Regions from separate parts of the Rhodococcus daqingensis genome, predicted to be linked through region 1. Evidence: riboswitches for the same ligand, from Rfam matches in the RefSeq annotation. Region 1 holds a riboswitch; each other region holds the start of a gene.

Region 1 (2,258 bases):
CAGAGAGGAAGCCGTAACCGGGGTAGATGGCATCGGCGCCCGCCTTCTTCGCCGCCGCGACGATCTCGGCGATCGACAGGTAGGCCCGGACCGGGTGCCCCTCCTCCCCGATCTGGTAACTCTCGTCAGCCTTCAGACGGTGGACCGAGTTGCGGTCCTCGTACGGAAAGACAGCTACGGTTCCCGCGCCCAGCTCGTAGGAGGCACGGAACGCCCTGATCGCGATTTCCCCGCGATTGGCAACCAAAACTTTTGAGAACATCGCTGAAAATTACCCTTGCTCTCGTACCGCTCGCCGGACGGCGTCCTAGCATCCGGGAAATTTCCGCATACTCGACCCGCTGTAACGATGCAGTACGCTACCGGCCCCCACCTCACAGGACTACGGCACCCGCCGTGAACTGCGGATTCGACTTCTTCTCGGCCGCCTTCGCAGGGTTCGCCGATGGCCCGAACCGCGGGCGAACGCCTCCGCAGCGGGCTGGTCGATCGCTCCCGGTCCGCCTCATATACTCGGCAGTGCAATCGGTCCGCCCGGTGTGGTCGTGAGGAGCCCCGAAGTCCCCGCCCGGCGTCGAAGCACGTGTCCCTGTCGACAGGGACACGTGTGAGAGGGAACCCGGTGAGAATCCGGGACTGTCCCGCAGCGGTATGCAGGAACGACCGCCGTCATCACGCACTGGACGCACGTCTGGGAAGCGACGGCCACTAGGACCGGTGTCGATCACCGGGCGCCTGCGAGTCCGAAGACCTGCCGACTGCGTCGGGCACGCCGTGCCCGACGGTCCACCGCCTCGTGGAATGGGCGAGTAGATCGGATCGGTGCTGACCGCTGCCCGCATGTGGGCGCCACACAGGGCTCGGTTCGTGCTCTTCGTCTGCCGGTGGTGGCCGCCTAAGCTGTCAGCAACTGGAGAACACCGTGACATCCACCTTCACCGCAACCGTGCTGGGCTCCCCGCGCATCGGCCCCCGCCGCGAACTCAAGAAGGCCGTCGAGTCCTACTGGGCCGGCAGGCTCGACGCTTCCGCGCTCGACGCCGTCGCGCGGGACCTGCGCACACAGAGCTGGACCGATCTGCGCGATGCCGGGATCGATTCCGTTCCGGTCAACGTCTTCTCGTACTACGACCAGATGCTCGACACCGCCGCGATGCTCGGCGCGCTACCGGAACGGGTCGCCGGGGAGCCGACGGCGCTGGACCGCTACTTCGCCGCGGCCCGCGGCACCGCCACCATCACCCCGCTCGAGATGACGAAGTGGTTCGACACCAACTACCACTACCTGGTCCCGGAGATCACCGCCTCGACGCGGTTCACCCTCGACCCCTCGAAGGTGCTGGGCGAGGTGGCGGAGGCGCAGGCCCTCGGCATCGCACCTCGGCCGGTGCTGATCGGACCGGTCACCTTCCTGCTCTTGTCGAAGGCGACCGACTTCGAGTCGTCGCTCCTCTCCCGCGTCGGGGAGCTGCTCCCTCTGTACGCCGCGCTGCTCGGGCTGCTGGTGGACGCAGGCGTCGAGTGGGTCCAGATCGACGAGCCCGGGCTGGTCGCCGATCGCACGGAGTCCGAGATCGCGACCGCGACCGCGGGCGAGGTGTACCGGGCGCTGTCCGCGCTCGAACACCGGCCCGCGATCCTGCTCGCCTCCTACTTCGGCGACCTCGGCGCCGCGCTGCCCACACTGGCGAGGACCGGCGTCGAGGGACTGGCGATCGACCTCGTCGCCGGTGACCCGGAGACGCTGGCCGGGATCCCCGAACTGGCGGGCAAACACCTCGTCGCCGGGATCGTCGACGGGCGGAACATCTGGCGCAACGGCCTGGCCGAATCCCTGACGACCCTCGAAACCCTGCGTGAGAGTGTCGGTTCGGTCGCGGTCTCCACCTCCTGCTCCCTGCTGCACGTGCCGTACTCGCTCGAGAGCGAGACCGGATTCGACGACGCGCTGCGGTCCTGGCTGGCCTTCGGATCCGAGAAGGTGCGCGAGGTGACCACCCTCGCGACCGGCCTGCGTTCCGGTCGCGAGGCCGTCGCCGCGGAGCTGGCGCAGGCAGCGGCTGCCCAGGCCACCCGGGCGGCCGATCCCCGGCTGCACGACCAGGCGATCCGGAAGCGACTCGCCACCCTGCGGGCGTCCGACGACGGACGCAGTCCCGCCGCGGAGCGTCGCGAGGTGCAGGCGGCCGTCCTGCCGCTGCCGCAACTGCCCACCACCACGATCGGCTCGTACCCGCAGACGACCGCGATCCGGGTGG
Region 2 (2,258 bases), on a different contig from region 1:
CCTGTGGCGTGAATCCGGGCTCCCTCCACGGTAGGGGACAGCCGGTGCGGGACAACGAAAGAAGCGGCGGAGCCGGTGCATGCACCGGCTCCGCCGCTTCGCTCGTGTGGAGACCGTCAGCGGGTCAGCGCCTCCGACCGGGAGTTCGCCTTCGCGGCGCGCTCGGTGAGGAACGCGAAAGCGAGGCCGAGCGCGAGCCACAGCGTGGCCTGGATCGTGAGCGAGGACACCCGGAACTCCCACAGCAGGCTGGCGGGGAAGTCGGGGCCGACCTCGTCGATGTCCGGGAGCACCAGATATCCGAAGCCGACGACCACCAGGAAGGCGAGCAGCGGCGCCGCGATCCGGACGGTCAGGAACTCGTTGGCGGCCAGGCGCTTTGCCACGTACGCGGCGATGGCCACCGCCGCGAGGCCGAGCACCACCGTGGCGAGCCACAGCAGCGTCCGGTTGTTGATGGTCTCCGGATCGCCGACCGCGGGCGGGTTCGCCGGGTACTTGAAGAACGGTACGGCCTCGACCGCGAGCCAGCCGAGACCGGCCAGGGCCAGGGCGAGGATCGGGCCGGACAGGCTGCTGACCCGCCGCGCGTAGTAGGCGACCGCGGCGAACAGTGCGCCGAGGGCCAGGCCCGCGAGGGTGGTCGCGAGGAACAGGCCGAACCGCTGCCCGTCCCGACTGACCAGGGGTTCCTCGGAGTCGCCGTGCGAATGTCCGCCGGTGGCGGCCTCGGCCGTGCCGGCGTCGTGCCCGTGTGGCTCGACGGGCGCCGCTGCGGATTCCTCGATCGCGATGGCCGCGTCGATGTGCGGTTCGCCGATCACGAACGCGACGACACCGGCGAGCAGTCCGGCGACGAGGCCGGCCAGCAGGCCGCGAATGAGGAGGTTCTTGAAGGTTCCGGTCAGTGGCACGGCAGGCCCAGCAGGTGGCGACCGTCATGCATCAGCTCGTGCATGTACATGCCGGTGCGCGAGACCGCACCCTGGTCGAAGCCGACCAGGTAGAGGGTCAGCATCGCGAGCAGGACCACGCCCGCGATGATCATCGCGATGCCGACTGAATCGGTCGCCGTGCTGGGATTGTGTACGAGTGCCATGGTTCCTCCTGGGATTTCGCGTCCCCTAAAAAGCCCGTGCGATGGCCTCGGTATCTGGCTGTCGAGGGTGTGCCCCGATCACAGTGGCGCGACCGCTCCGGACTCTCACCGGATTCCCGTCAACCATCGCTGTTACCAGCGCACTCTCGCATTCACCCGATGGTGGTGTCAATCGCAACCCGGTTCGGTCGGCCGGCGAGACGTTCGCGCGTACTTCATCGGGCGGTCGGCGACCGTTGGCGGGATCGCCATGCCGACAGGGATCGATGGTTCGGTGCGAATAGTGCAGCTGGCCAACTTCTACGGTCCCCGGTCGGGCGGGCTGCGCACCGCACTGCACAACTGGGGTGCCGGGTATTGCGAGCGCGGCCACGAGGTGACCCTGGTCGTTCCCGGTGAGCGTGACGCCGAGGAGGTGATGGCGAGTGGGGTCCTGCGGATCACTCTGGCGGCCGTGCCGATCCCGGGCACCGGTGGCTATCGGGCCGTCAATCCGCGTCGGGTGGCGGACGTCGTGCGCGGGCTGCGCCCCGCCGCGCTCGAGGTGTCCGATCGGCTGACGTTGAGGGGTTTCGGGCGGTGGGCGGGTCGGCGCGACATCCGGAGCGTGGTCGTCTCTCACGAGCGGCTCGACCGGCTGCTCGGGCAGCTGCTGCCCCAGCGGACCGCGCGTTCGTGGGCGGACGGCGCGAATACGCGGATGGCGCGCGACTTCGATGCGGTGGTCTGCACCACCGCGTTCGCGTCCGAGGAGTTCACCCGGATCGGTGCCGGGAACCTGTACCGCGTTCCGCTGGGCGTCGACCTCGCGCTGTTCCATCCCGATCGGCGGGACCTGGGTGTGCGCGAGCGCTACGCGCGGCAGTCGCAACGGCTGCTGCTGCACTGCGGGCGGCTGTCGGTGGAGAAGCACGTCGATCGCAGCATCGACGCGGTCAGGTCCCTCGTGGGGCAGGGCCAGGACATCCGGTTGGTGATCGCGGGCGACGGGCCGAGGCGAGAAGCGTTGCGGCACAGGGCGAGGGGGCTACCGGTGCATTTCACGGGTTTCATCGGCGACGCGAATCGGCTGGCGACGCTGTTCGCCTCCGCCGATGTCACCCTGGCACCCGGCCCGCACGAGACGTTCTGCCTGTCGGCCCTCGAGTCGCTGGCGGCG
Region 3 (2,258 bases), on a different contig from region 1:
TGCGACCACCAGGCGTCGTAGGCGCCGCCGCTGAGCCGGTGCCCGACGATCGCCCACACGTCGCCCACCGGAATCCGCACCGAACCGAACGACACCGCCAGGGCGATCGACATCGAGAGCGCCACGAGGAGGGAGATGATCAACAGCGGGAACGTCCCCCGCCGTCGCAACAGCGACGGCGGGGGCTCGGCCCGACGCGCTGTGACCACCTCGGGCCGGGCGCGGACCGCGGTCGTCACCCCTGCCCGCCGAAGACCCCGGGATGCAGCGCCTTCGCGATCGTCTCGACCGAGGTGACCATCCGCGGGCTCTCGAAGAAGTCGTCGAGCGGCACGACGACAATCCGGTTGTTGCGCACGGCCGGGGTCGCCGAGGCGATGGGCTGGCTGCGCAGGTACTCGAGCTTCTGGGCCACCGGCGCGTTGCCGTAGTCGAGCACGACGATCGCCTCAGGGGCACGTTCGCCGACCGTTTCCCACGTCGTGGTGGTGTACGGCTTCTGGCCCTCGGAGGTGATGTTCCGCGCGCCCGCGTACTCGGCGATGAGATTGCCGATCCCGACTCCGCCGATCGACAGTGGTTCCGCCTCGCCACCGTCGTAGAAGAAGGTGGGCACCGGCTGGGCGCCCGCGGCGGCGAGGGTGGACCGCACCCGCTCCAGCGGCTCGGTGACGCGCTCGGTGAGGGTCGAGGCCTCCGCCTCCGCCCCCAGGATCTCGCCGAGCTGCGCGAAGTCGTTCTCCAGCAGACCGATCGACGGGAAGCCCTTGCCGCAGTATTCGGAGAACAGGAAGGTCGCGATGCCCTCCTTTTCGAACTGGTCCCGATCGCGTCCCTCCTTGGCGTCGAACGCGCTGCGCATCCCGCCGACGATGAGATCGGGTTCCAGATCGCGGATCTGTTCGGCCGTGGGGTACTCCTTGCCGAGGCTGGGGATCTTCCGGAACCGATCGGCCGTCTCCGGCAGCGGGTTCGGCTGTTCGCCGTATCCCATCCCGACGATCCGGTCGCCGACGCCCATCAGGATGAGCGTCTCGGTGACGTGATCGTTCATGGAGACGATGCGTTGCGGCGGGGCGTCGAACGTCGCGGCACGTTCACAGTTGGTGATGTGTACCGGCTCCGCGAAGTCGGCGGCGTCCGCGCGTTCGGTGACCGACTCCCCCTTGGAGCATCCCGCGAGTGCGAGACCGAGAACGAGTGCGACCGAAGCGATACCGCGTCGCTTGCTGGTGAGATTCATAGCAGACCTCTGGTTCAGGGGTCGCCGAGGACGGGTCCAGCTCGAAGGAACCCGAGCACACCGGATCCCGCCCCACCGGACTTCCGCTTCGTAGACCACGACGAATGGGAGTCGCATGACGATCGGCAGGTAATCGGGCTTGTCGCGTGAGCGATCTACCGTTGCGGGTCAGCGCCGGATTTCGACCGGACTTCCCCTGCGCGAAGGTCAGTAGTGCTCCTGCAGTATGCACGAGCCGTGATGACGCCTAGAGCGGGCTCCGCAGCCACGGGTGCTCGATGCCCACCCATCCGCCGATGAGTCCGAGAGTGCCCAGCACCCACAGGGTTCCGATCACGATGGCGAACGTCAGCAACGCGGCCAGTCCCTTGACCACGATCGACTGCCGGACGAACCAGGCCATGAACCGGTCGTAGCGCTCCCGCACGAACCGGAGCAGACGGTGGGCCCACGCGAACTCCGAGGCGAGGATGCCGAGTCCCGCGAAGACGATCAGCCAGCCCGGTCCCGGATAGGGAATGGCGACGATGCCGACGACCAGGACCGCTCCGCCGATCACGCCGACGCAGATCCGATAGGCGAGGTTCAGGGCCGGGTTGCCGGCGATGCGTCGGCGCAGGCGCATCCACCTGTTCTCGGTCGCATGGTTCTCGGTCGTCGCCACCCGGACCACAGTACCGACGGGCCCGGCGCAATGCCGTGGCCGCCGCGTTACCTCGCGACCGCCCGCCAGGCCTCGAGTTTGCTCGCCGCCGAGGTGCCCGCGTTCGCCGGGCTTGTCGACGGCAACTTCACCATGTCGACCTCCGCCGGATGCAGACCCCGCGCGACGACGGTGCGCCGATACGCCTGCTCGGCCGTGACCCCGTTGAAGAAGATCCGGCCGATCCGCGGGTGACGATCGAAGAGCGTCCCGAAGTCGTTCGCCACCTCGGACCCGGACTCGATACTCGAATCGAGGCTGCCCTCCCGCCTGCACCGTTTGAGCACATCCCACAATGCGATGCCCTCGTCC

Evidence for each region. Region 1 has a riboswitch for cobalamin ahead of metE (5-methyltetrahydropteroyltriglutamate--homocysteine S-methyltransferase). Riboswitches for the same ligand answer to the same signal wherever they lie in the genome.
Region 2: it holds a riboswitch for cobalamin, as region 1 does, so the genes downstream of both, ACFQS9_RS26170 (CbtB domain-containing protein) here and metE (5-methyltetrahydropteroyltriglutamate--homocysteine S-methyltransferase) in region 1, are expected to answer to the same signal.
Region 3: it holds a riboswitch for cobalamin, as region 1 does, so the genes downstream of both, ACFQS9_RS20135 (ABC transporter substrate-binding protein) here and metE (5-methyltetrahydropteroyltriglutamate--homocysteine S-methyltransferase) in region 1, are expected to answer to the same signal.

Annotation. Positions count from the first base shown of each region.
Region 1 covers NZ_JBHTCS010000009.1:166,117-168,374, forward strand. Annotated here, with positions in the region: gene ACFQS9_RS05245 (pyruvate carboxylase) at 1-262, opposite strand, end outside; cobalamin riboswitch at 577-773, shown strand; gene metE (5-methyltetrahydropteroyltriglutamate--homocysteine S-methyltransferase) at 923-2,258, shown strand, end outside.
Region 2 covers NZ_JBHTCS010000030.1:369,650-371,907, forward strand. Annotated here, with positions in the region: gene ACFQS9_RS26165 (CbtA family protein) at 117-914, opposite strand; gene ACFQS9_RS26170 (CbtB domain-containing protein) at 905-1,099, opposite strand; cobalamin riboswitch at 1,126-1,254, opposite strand; gene ACFQS9_RS26175 (glycosyltransferase) at 1,374-2,258, shown strand, end outside.
Region 3 covers NZ_JBHTCS010000024.1:191,213-193,470, reverse strand. Annotated here, with positions in the region: gene ACFQS9_RS20140 (FecCD family ABC transporter permease) at 1-113, opposite strand, end outside; gene ACFQS9_RS20135 (ABC transporter substrate-binding protein) at 236-1,243, opposite strand; cobalamin riboswitch at 1,350-1,498, opposite strand; gene ACFQS9_RS20130 (TIGR02611 family protein) at 1,491-1,868, opposite strand; gene ACFQS9_RS20125 (DNA-deoxyinosine glycosylase) at 1,955-2,258, opposite strand, start outside.